2 regions of the Pseudomonas sp. SK3(2021) genome follow, and region 1 is predicted to be linked to the other one. Evidence: riboswitches for the same ligand, from Rfam matches in the RefSeq annotation. Region 1 holds a riboswitch; the other holds the start of a gene.
What was found. Region 1 has a riboswitch for cobalamin ahead of cobW (cobalamin biosynthesis protein CobW). Riboswitches for the same ligand answer to the same signal wherever they lie in the genome.
Positions count from the first base shown of each region.

Region 2: it holds a riboswitch for cobalamin, as region 1 does, so the genes downstream of both, cobO (cob(I)yrinic acid a,c-diamide adenosyltransferase) here and cobW (cobalamin biosynthesis protein CobW) in region 1, are expected to answer to the same signal.

Region 1 is NZ_CP061943.1:4,165,584-4,170,840, forward strand. Features, by position in the region: gene cobN (cobaltochelatase subunit CobN) at 1-2,313, opposite strand, end outside; gene cobW (cobalamin biosynthesis protein CobW) at 2,317-3,378, opposite strand; cobalamin riboswitch at 3,475-3,685, opposite strand; cobalamin riboswitch at 3,957-4,178, shown strand; gene IF690_RS18220 (CbtB domain-containing protein) at 4,277-4,465, shown strand; gene IF690_RS18225 (CbtA family protein) at 4,477-5,178, shown strand; gene IF690_RS18230 (cobalamin biosynthesis protein) at 5,175-5,257, shown strand, end outside.
Region 2 is NZ_CP061943.1:4,958,031-4,963,287, forward strand. Features, by position in the region: gene cobD (threonine-phosphate decarboxylase CobD) at 1-98, opposite strand, end outside; gene cbiB (adenosylcobinamide-phosphate synthase CbiB) at 91-999, opposite strand; gene bluB (5,6-dimethylbenzimidazole synthase) at 996-1,646, opposite strand; gene IF690_RS21665 (cobyrinic acid a,c-diamide synthase CobB) at 1,643-2,968, opposite strand; gene cobO (cob(I)yrinic acid a,c-diamide adenosyltransferase) at 2,965-3,576, opposite strand; cobalamin riboswitch at 3,657-3,892, opposite strand; gene IF690_RS21675 (hypothetical protein) at 4,064-4,645, shown strand; gene IF690_RS21680 (PQQ-dependent sugar dehydrogenase) at 4,718-5,257, shown strand, end outside.

The DNA of each region.
Region 1 (5,257 bases):
GCGCCACCGCTGCTCGCTGATGCCCTGCAAAACCTGTGGCCGGCGGCCGCTCCAGGGCTCGGCCAGGGCGCAATCGAGCGGATCGAAACCCAGCTCGAAGGCCTTGGCCAGCGCCCGCAGCAGGCTCGACTGTGCCCCCCGGCCATCGCCGCGAGGAATCCGCAGCAGGGCCAGCAAGGTGTCGATGCGCAGGCGGCCCACCGGCGATTCGCCGAACACATGCAGGCCGTCACGGATCTGCGATTCCTTCAGGTCGCACAGGTAGGTGTCCAGGCGCGGCAGCCAGAGCGCCGCGTCGGCCTCGCCGTCGAGCGGCCCGTCCAGCTGCAGTTCGCGGTCGATCCGGGTCACCCGCACCAGCTTGAGAATGTCCTTCTGCAACTCGCGGGCGCGGCGCGGATCGAGCAGTTGCGCTTCGTAGTACTCGTCGGCCAACAGCTCCAGGTCGCGCAGCGGACCGTAGGTTTCGGCGCGGGTCAGCGGCGGCATCAGGTGGTCGATGATCACCGCCTGGGTCCGGCGCTTGGCCTGGGCACCCTCGCCCGGGTCGTTGACGATAAACGGATAGATATTCGGCAGCGGCCCCAGCAGCAGGTCCGGCCAGCAGCTTGCGGACAGGCCGACGCCCTTGCCCGGCAGCCACTCCAGGTTGCCGTGCTTGCCGACGTGGATCAGCCCATGGGCGCCGTAGGTCCGGCGCAGCCAGAAATAGAACGCCAGGTACGCGTGGGGCGGCACCAGGTCCGGGTCGTGATAGACCGCGCTCGGGTCGACCTGATAACCGCGCGCCGGCTGGATGCCGACGAAGGTCAGGCCAAAACGCAGGCCGGCGATCATCAGCCGCCCGCCGCGGAACATCGGGTCGTTTTGTGGCCCACCCCAGCGTTCGAGCACCGCCAGGCGGTTGGCTTCAGGCAGCGCGTCGAACATGGCCTGGTACTCGTCCAGCGCCAGGCTTTGCTGGCACGGGCGCAGGTCGAGGCTGTCCAGGTCGTTGCTGACCCCGCCGAGCAGTTGCTGGATCAGCACCGTACCGCTGTCCGGCAACTCGGCCGGCAGTGGGTACCCCTCGGCGTGCAGGGCGCGCAGGATATTCAGCGCCGCCGCCGGCGTGTCCAGGCCCACGCCGTTGCCGATGCGGCCGTCGCGGGTCGGGTAGTTGGCGAGGATCAGGGCGATGCGTTTTTCGCCATTGGGCAGCCGGGCCAGATCGACCCAGCGCCGCGCCAGTTCGGCGACAAAATCCATGCGCTCGGGGGCCGAGCGGTAGCAGACCACGTCCGACTGGCTGCGCTCGCTGCGCCAGGCCAGGTCCTTGAAGCTGATGGGCCGGCTGATGATGCGCCCGTCCAGTTCCGGCAAGGCGATGTGCATCGCCAGGTCCCGCGGGCCCAGGCCCTGCTCGCTGGCGCGCCAGCCGGGTTCGTTGTCCTGGGCGCAGATGGCCTGGATCACCGGGATATTGCGGCGAAACGGCCGCAGGTGCGGCGCCTCCGGACTGGACTGGGCAAACCCGGTGGTGTTGAGGATCACTGCCGCCTGCACCTCATCCAGCAGCGCCTCGACCACCGTCAGGCAACCGGGCTCTTTCAGGCTGGCCAGGGCGATCGGCAGCGGGTTCAGGCCGGCCGCCTGCAAGCGCTGGCAGAACTCATCGATAAAGGCGGTGTTGGCCGCCTGCAAATGCGAACGGTAGAACAACAGCGCCGCCACCGGCTGGCCGGCCCGCCAGTCGGCTTGCCAATCGCTGAGGGCAGCGCTGCTTCTGTGCGGGTGGTAGATCGCCGTGCGCGGCAGGGTCTGCGGCTCGGACCAAGGGTAATCGCGCCCCAGCCAGCCACTGGCCAGGCAACGGTACAGGTTCAGCGCATTGCCCATGCCGCCCTGGCGCAGGAAGTGCCAGAGACGCTCGCGGTCGGCGGCGGGCACCGTGCTCAGGTCGCTCAGCTCCGGGTCCGGGCGATCGTCGCCTGGCACCAGGATCAGCTGCACGCCGCGTTGCGCCAGTTGCACCAGTTGCTCGATGCCATAGCGCCAATAGGCGATGCCACCGTGCAGGGAAATCAGGATCACTTTGGCGTGGCGCAGCACCTGGTCGACATACAGGTCGACCGAGGCGTGGTTCTGCACCTGCATCGGATTGGCCAGGCGCAAGCTCGGGTAGTCCTCGGGCAACTGCTGCGCCGCTTCGGCCAGCAGCGCCAGGCTGGAATCGCCGCTGCACAGGATCACCAGCTCGGCGGGGGTTTGTCCAAGGTCGGCAATGTTGTCGTCCGACACGAAACCGCCGGGCTGGGTCCTGAGCAGATGCATGGCTTACACGCTGAGCGCGGCGCGCAATTGCGCTTCGAGCAGGGCTGCGTCCAGCGCCTGGCCGATCAGCACCAGGCGCGTGGTGCGCGCTTCGTCGGCGCCCCACTGGCGGTCGAAGTGCTTGTCGAAGCGGGTGCCCACGCCCTGGATCAACAGGCGCATCGGCTTGTTGGGGATCGCCGCGAAACCCTTGACCCGCAGGATGCCGTGCTGCACCACCAACTGGGTCAGGGCATCCAGCAGCAGGCTTTCGTCGGCCTGTGGCAGCTCGATGGAGATGGAGTCGAAGGCGTCGTGATCGTGATCGTCATCGCCGTCATGGTGGTGATCGTGGTGGCTGTGGCGGCCGTCGATGTGCTCTTCCGAACCATTGCCCAGGCCCAGCAGCACGTCCAGCGGCAGGCGACCGCTGCTGGCTTCGATGACTTTCACCGCCGGCGGCAGTTCCTCGGCGACTTCCAGGCGTACCTTGGCCAGGTCTCCCGCGCCGATCAGGTCGGCCTTGTTGAGAATCACCAGGTCGGCGCTGGACAGCTGGTCGGCGAACAGCTCATGCAGGGGCGACTCATGGTCGAGGTTCGGGTCGAGCTTGCGCTGGGCGTCCACCTGGTCCGGGAAGGCGGCGAAGGTGCCGGCGGCCACGGCCGGGCTGTCGACCACCGTGATCACCGCGTCGACGGTGCAGGCACTGCGGATTTCCGGCCACTGGAAAGCCTGGACCAAGGGTTTGGGCAGGGCCAGGCCGGAAGTCTCGATGAGGATATGGTCGAGGTCGCCGCGACGGGCCACCAGTTCGCGCATCACCGGGAAGAATTCTTCCTGCACGGTGCAGCACAGGCAGCCGTTGGCCAGCTCGTAGACGCGGCCGCTGGCTTCTTCCTCGGTGCAACCGATGGCGCACTGCTTGAGGATCTCGCCGTCGATGCCCAGCTCGCCGAACTCGTTGACGATCACCGCGATGCGGCGGCCCTGGGCGTTGTCCAGCATATGCCGCAGCAAGGTGGTTTTGCCCGAGCCGAGGAAGCCGGTAACGATGGTGACGGGAAGTTTGGCCAGTGTTTTCATCGGATGCCCTTTGGCAAGGTGGCGGGCATACGGGACGAGAACCGCGCAGGCAGGTGCACGGAAGAGTTCGCCACCGGATCACCCCGCCCGGTTGTAGTGAGAATCGAGTCCGAGGCAGGTCTCCTGGCTGACGGCGCGCCGGTCGTTGGACTGGCGAACGATGCGCCTTCCCGCCGCCTGGCAGTGGCCTTGCATCGTTCATCACCGTTTACAGTTGCGGGGGCAGCCGCGGCTTGGACCGCGTTCCCTTCTTAGGTTCTGTACGACAAGTGGCTGCGCGCTGGGCGCCTTCGGCGCTACGCAGGCCATGCTGCGTTAAAAACAGACTCGGAATGCTCATGTAGGCCCCTAAAGTCGAACGCGACCCCGGCCGTTCCTCGCCTGTTTTTGCCTTGCCTGACCTTCGCTCGCCGACTTTTCGTACAGAACCTAGCTTCGGCAGCTGCCGAAGAACCTCGAAAGCGCAAGGCTACGCAGAGCGTGGGGGGCGGTCAATCTTCATGCGGCGCGAAGACCGGCCAATCGCGCTCGAAAAGGAGAACCCTTGCCAATTGACGCCCCTCCCTCGCCCATGCTCTCCTACACGCCTTGTTACGGGTGCCCTTCACAGGGTGAAACGGGAAACCGGTGCGTCACAGGCCAACAGCCTTGATCAGTCCGGTGCTGCCCCCGCAACGGTAAGCGAGCGAAGAGTCAGATCCACTGTGCCAGCAGTCCGGCATGGGAAGGCGATTCTTGCAGGCCAGGCGCAAGCCCCGCCCCTCGCGAGCCCGGAGACCGGCCCGCTACACAGTCATAACAAACCCGCGGTGGGCGGGCGCTGTTAATTCCCCGCGAGCCCGCCTCGCGAGGTCTTGCTGCGTTCGATCCAGCCGCTGACACACCAGAGGGAAGCGCCATGTCGAGCATCAGCAGCACCAGCCACTCCACCAGCAGCACCGCCACCCTGAGCCAACGCCTGGTCGCCGCCATCGGCGCCTCGATCCTCGGTGCGTGCCTTGTGTATTTCGCCGGTTTCTCCCATCTCGAAGCGGTGCACAACGCCGCCCACGATACCCGTCACAGCGCTGCCTTCCCTTGCCACTGAGACCTGCCGAGATGATCAAGCGTATCGCGCAAACCGCGGGTTTCACCGGGTTGCTGGCGGCCCTGTTGCTGACCCTGCTGCAAAGCTTCTGGGTCGCGCCGCTGATCCTCGAGGCGGAAACCTACGAGAAGGCCCCCGCCGCCTCCGAAGTTCATGAACACGCCGCCGACACCGCCGCCCATAGCCACGACGCCGAAGCCTGGGAACCGGAAGACGGCTGGCAGCGCGTGCTGTCCACCACCGGCGGCAACCTGGTGGTCGCCGTGGGGTTCGCCCTGATGCTCGCCGGCCTCTACACCCTGCGCGCGCCGAGCCGTACCTCCCAGGGCCTGCTCTGGGGCCTGGCCGGTTACGCGACCTTCTGCCTGGCGCCGACCCTCGGCCTGCCGCCCGAACTGCCGGGCACCGCCGCCGCGGACCTGGGGCAACGGCAGGTCTGGTGGGTCGGCACCGCCGCCTCCACCGCGGTCGGCATTGCCCTGATCGTCTTCGCTCGCCACTGGCTGCTGAAAGTGCTGGGCGTGGCCATCCTCGCCGTGCCGCACCTCATCGGCGCGCCGCAGCCGGAAGTGCATTCGATGCTCGCACCGGAAGAACTGGAAGCACAGTTCAAGATCGCTTCGCAGTTGACCAACGCCGCGTTCTGGCTGGCCCTGGGCCTGATCAGCGCCTGGCTGTTCCGCCGCAAGAGCGACGATCAGTACTCGGCATGACGGCTGCCAGCACAGCGCCGACCCTGGTGGTCGGCCTGGGCTGCCAGCGGGGCTGCCCGGTGGAGACCTTGCGCGCCCT
Region 2 (5,257 bases), 790 kb from region 1:
GGCCAGGGCGCCAGGCCGCTGGACAGGTCCAGCCAGTCGGCCTCGGCGATGCCGTATTGCTCGGCCGCCTTGCGCAGGCGACCACCGTGCTCAAGCATAGAACTCAGCCCCCACGCAGAGAATCAGCAGCCATAACCAGACCCCGCGCTGTACCAGTTGCCAGCCGCGATCGATGGACGAAGCATCGGCCGCCACGCCCTCGCCCAACTGCGGCCGCTGGTGCAGTTCGCCGTGATAGATCGCCGCGCCGCCCAGCTCGACACCCAGGGCCCCGGCCCCGGCCGCCATCACCGGCCCGGCGTTCGGGCTGTCCCAGGTCGGCCCCTGGCGGCGCCAGCATTTCAGCGCCAGGCGGGTCTTGCCCAGCAGCGCGTAAGTCAGGGCCACCAGGCGGGCCGGAATATAGTTGAGCAGGTCGTCGATCTTCGCCGCCGCCCAGCCGAAACGCTCGAAACGCTCATTACGATAGCCCCACATCGCATCCAGGGTATTGCTCAGGCGATAGAGCACCACGCCCGGCGCGCCGGCCACGGCAAACCAGAACAGGGCGGCAAACACCGCGTCGCTGCCGTTCTCCAGCACCGACTCAGTGGCGGCGCGGGCAACTTCGGTGGCATCCAGTTCGCTGGTCTGGCGACTGACCAGATAACCGACCCGCTGCCGCGCCAGATCCAGGTCGTCGCCGCGCAAGGCCTGGGCCACCGGTTCGACATGCTCGCCAAGGCTACGCAGGCCGAGGGCGCAGTACAGCGCCAGGATCTCGAACAGCCAGCCGATATAGGGCAGCCAGGAAAACAGCGTTGCCAGCAGGGTCAACGGCAGCACCGCGATGACCCAGGCGGTGACCCCATGACTGCGCCAGCCGCGACCGCCGGAGTTGAAACGTTGCTCGATGCGGTCGGCAAAACGGCCGAACGCCACCAGCGGATGCCAGCGTTTGGGTTCGCCCAGCAACGCGTCCAGCGCCACCCCGGCGACACTCAGCAACGCCACACTCATTGACTCACTCCCCAGTAGTTTTCATACAGCAATTCATTCAGTGGGCGCTCTTGCGCCCAGCCTTCGAGCACCAGCATCGGGGCCGGGTAAAACTCGCCGACCGGGCCCAGGCACAACACCGCCAGCGGCTTGGCTCCGGCCGGCAGGCCCAGCAGCTCGGCCAGGGCAACAGGCTCGAACAGCGACACCCAGCCCATGCCCAGCCCTTCGGCCCGGGCCGCCAGCCACAGGTTCTGAATGGCGCAGGAGAGCGAGGCCAGGTCCATTTCCGGCAAGGTGCGCCGGCCAAAAATATGCCGCTCACGGTCGTCCATCAGCGCCGCCACCAGGACCTCGGCGCAGTCATTGATACCTTCGACCTTGAGCTTCATGAACTCATCGGAGCGTTCACCCAAGGCCTCGGCAGTGCGCACCCGCTCCTCTTCCACCAGTTGCTGGATCTGCCCGCGCAACGGCCGGTCGCTGATACGGATGAAACGCCAGGGCTGCATCAGGCCGACGCTGGGCGCCTGGTGCGCCGCCTCCAGCAGGCGACGCAGGACCTGCGGCTCGACCTTGCCGCCGACGAAGTGGCGCATGTCACGACGCTCGGCGATCGCGCGATAGACCGCGTCGCGCTCGGCCACGGAAAAGGCGTTGTCGGTCATGGGCACCGCGCGAGCACGCTCGCTCCTGCCGGCGCCAGCAGGGCCGCCACCGCTTCGGGGTTGGACGGAAAATAGAAATGCACATAAGAGGCGGTCATCCGCCCTTCGCGGTAAACCGCTTCCGCGCCGCGCCCACCATTCGGGCTCAGGCCGCGGGCGATCGGCGCAAGCTCGGTGCTGGTCAACGAATGATGGTAGGTATGGCCGCGCAACGAACCTTCCGGCAACTCCACCGCCTGCAAGGCCAGGGCCGCCAGGCGCTTTTGCATCACCGCATCGCCGGGCAACAGGCCCAGCAGTTCGGCGCGCTCGCCGTCGACGTCGGTCAGGGAGTCCAGCAGATACAACATGCCGCCGCACTCGGCGAGCAAGGGTTTGCCGGCAGCGTGATGCGCGCGGATCGCGCTGAGCATCGAGCCGTTCGCCGCCAGCGCCCGGTGATGCAACTCCGGGTAACCGCCCGGCAGGTACAGGCTGTCCGCCTTGGGCAGTACCGCGTCATGGATTGGCGAGAAAAAGTCCAGCTCGGCGCCCATGGCCCGCAGCAGATCCAGGCTCGCGCCATAGGTAAAGGCAAAGGCTTCGTCGCGGGCCACGGCAATACGCACGCCGGCCAACAGCGGCTCGACGGCAACCGCCTGGGGAGCGGCAAACGCCACGGCCGGTGGCAAGGCCACTTCGCAGCTGTCAGCCAGGGCTGCCGCGGCGGCGTCGAGACGCAGATCCAGATCGTTGAGTTCGCTGGCCTGCACCAGCCCCAGATGGCGGCTGGGCAGTTCGATGCCGGTTTCCCGGGATAGCGCGCCGTACCAGCGCAGGCCCTCGGTCAGGCTGCCTTCGAGCAACTGCGCATGACGCAGGGTGCCGACCCGGTTGGCCAGTACGCCGGCGAACGGCAGGTCCGGCTGATAACGCGCCAGCCCCAGCGCCAGGGCGCCGAAGGTCTGGGCCATGGCGGTGCCATCGATCACCGCGAGCACCGGAACCCCGAAATGCCGCGCCAGGTCGGCGCTGGACGGCGTGCCGTCGAACAGCCCCATCACGCCTTCGATCAGGATCAGGTCCGCCTCGCCGGCGGCCTCCCACAGCAGGCGCCGGCTTTCCTGCTCGCCGACCATCCACAGGTCCAGCTGATACACCGGCGCGCCACTGGCGCGTTCGAGGATCATCGGGTCGAGAAAATCCGGGCCGCACTTGAATACGCGCACCTTGCGTCCCTGATTGCGATGCAGGCGGGCGAGCGCGGCGGTCACGGTGGTCTTGCCCTGACCGGAAGCCGGCGCGGCAATCAATACCGCCGGGCAATGACGGGCATCACTCACAGTTCGACGCCTTTCTGCGCCTTGATCCCGGCCTGGAAGGCATGCTTGACCATGCCCATTTCGGTGACGGTGTCGGCCAGCTCGATCATCTCCGGCTTGGCGCCACGCCCGGTGACCACCACATGCTGCATCGGCGGTCGGGCCTGCAGGTCGCTGAGCACCTGGTCCAGGTCCAGATAGCCGTGCTTGAGGGCGATGTTCAATTCGTCGAGCACCACCAGGCCGATCTTCGGGTCGCTCAGCAGTTCGCGGGAAACCGCCCAGGCCGCTTCGGCGGCGGCGATGTCGCGCTGGCGGTCCTGGGTTTCCCAGGTGAAACCTTCGCCCATGACATGGAAACGCACCTGCTCCGGAAAGCGCCGGAAGAACAACTCCTCGCCGGTGCTGTTGCGGCCCTTGATGAACTGCACCACGCCGCACTGCATGCCGTGGCCCATGGCCCGCGCGAGCATGCCGAAGGCCGAGCTGCTTTTGCCTTTGCCATTGCCGGTCAGCACCAGCAGCAAGCCGCATTCGTTCGGCGAGTTGGCGATGCGTTCATCGATCACGGCTTTTTTGCGCAACATGCGCGCCAGATGGCGTTCGTCGCGATCAGGGGATTCAGTCATGGGGCAGCTCTCCGTTGGGGCTGGATAACGGGGGGCAGGAATAGGAATAGACGGCGCAAGCCTGGCATCGCCCACCGTGATGCCGTTGGATGGATCAGGCCGGTCTCCGGGCTTGTGAGTGGCTGGGATGCCCAACTGCGCGCCTTCCCATGTCGACAGTCGACACAGTGGCATCAGGCGCAGTCTTGACTCACTTACCGTTGCGGGGGCAGCGCCGGAATCGTCGTGCGTGCGCCTTCGGCACGCATACTCACCGGCTTCCCTGTTTCACTCTGTCGACCTGCGGCCACAGAGCACCTGAAACAAGTCGCGAAGGTTAGAGGGTTGGGGGTGGAGCGTCAATTAAAGCCGGGGCCCGGCAGATCGACGAATGGCTGCCATATCGGAAAAATGACGCCAATCTTGTGCCACACTCAACGCAGTGATATCAAATAGCCATAATCGCGTTAAAAAACTCCAACATCTCAACAATAATAGGAAAAGTCCGATGCAAGGCATGATCATCAGCAATCCGAAACTGGAATTCCTGCGCCCTGCCCTGGAACGCTGGTTCGATTGCATCGACCGCTACAACGCCGTGCGCGGCGATAACGAAAGCCCTTACTGGTTCGACGAAAAAGCCAACCTGGGATTGCTCTCGGCAGCGGCCTGGATGGCGGAGATGGTCACCCTGGAACACACACCGAGCAAAAAACAGGTGGAAGAAGGCGACCGCAGCGGCCGCACCGACCTGTACATCGCCACGCAGGAGGAACGTGTCTACATCCAGACCGCCCAGCGCTGGCCCCGGGTCAACAGCCTGCACCTGACCCAACCGTTGCTGGATGCCGCCAGCGACGCGAAAAAAGCCAGCTACCCCAGCGACCTGAAACTCGGCTGCCTGTTCGTCACGCCGCAGAAAACCCAGCACAGCGCCACCCCGGAAGAACTGCAGGACATGGTCGACGACCTGCAAAAGGAACACTGCTGCGCCGTGGCCTGGTACTTCCCCTACGCGTACCGCAAATTGCGCAACGAAGCCGGCAACTATCACCCCGGCGTTGCCGTGCTGTTCAAGGAAGCACGCTGAGCAGGTGGAACCATCGTCCATCTGTGCTTCTCTATGACTACACCGACTTCGTGCATTCATAGGGAAATCAGCATGCTCAAGCCTCGATACGCCATCCTTGTCGCCGTCGCCGCAGGCCTTGCCGCCTGTGGCGAAAGCTCCACCCTCCAGGTCTCCGAGGGCACCGGCCCCTCGCCGAAACTGCCCGAACCGAACAAGACCCTGTTCCCGACCGTGAACATCGCGCCCGCGATCGGCTGGCCGCAAGGCGCCAAACCGGTGGCCGCCGCCGGCACTCAGGTCGCCGCATTCGCCGAAGGCCTGGAACATCCGCGCTGGTTGTACGTACTGCCCAACGGCGACGTACTGGTGGCGGAGACCAACGCCCCACCCTCCCCCGATGACAGCAAAGGTATTCGTGGCTGGATAGCCAGCAAGATCATGAGCCGTGCCGGTGCCGGCGTGCCCAGCCCGAACCGCATCACCCTGCTGCGAGACAAGGATCACGACGGCGTGGCGGAAACCCGCACGGTGTTCCTGGAAAACCTCAACTCGCCGTTCGGCATGACCCTGGTGGGCAATGACCTGTACGTCGCCGACACCGATCGCCTGTTGCGCTTCCCCTACAAGGAC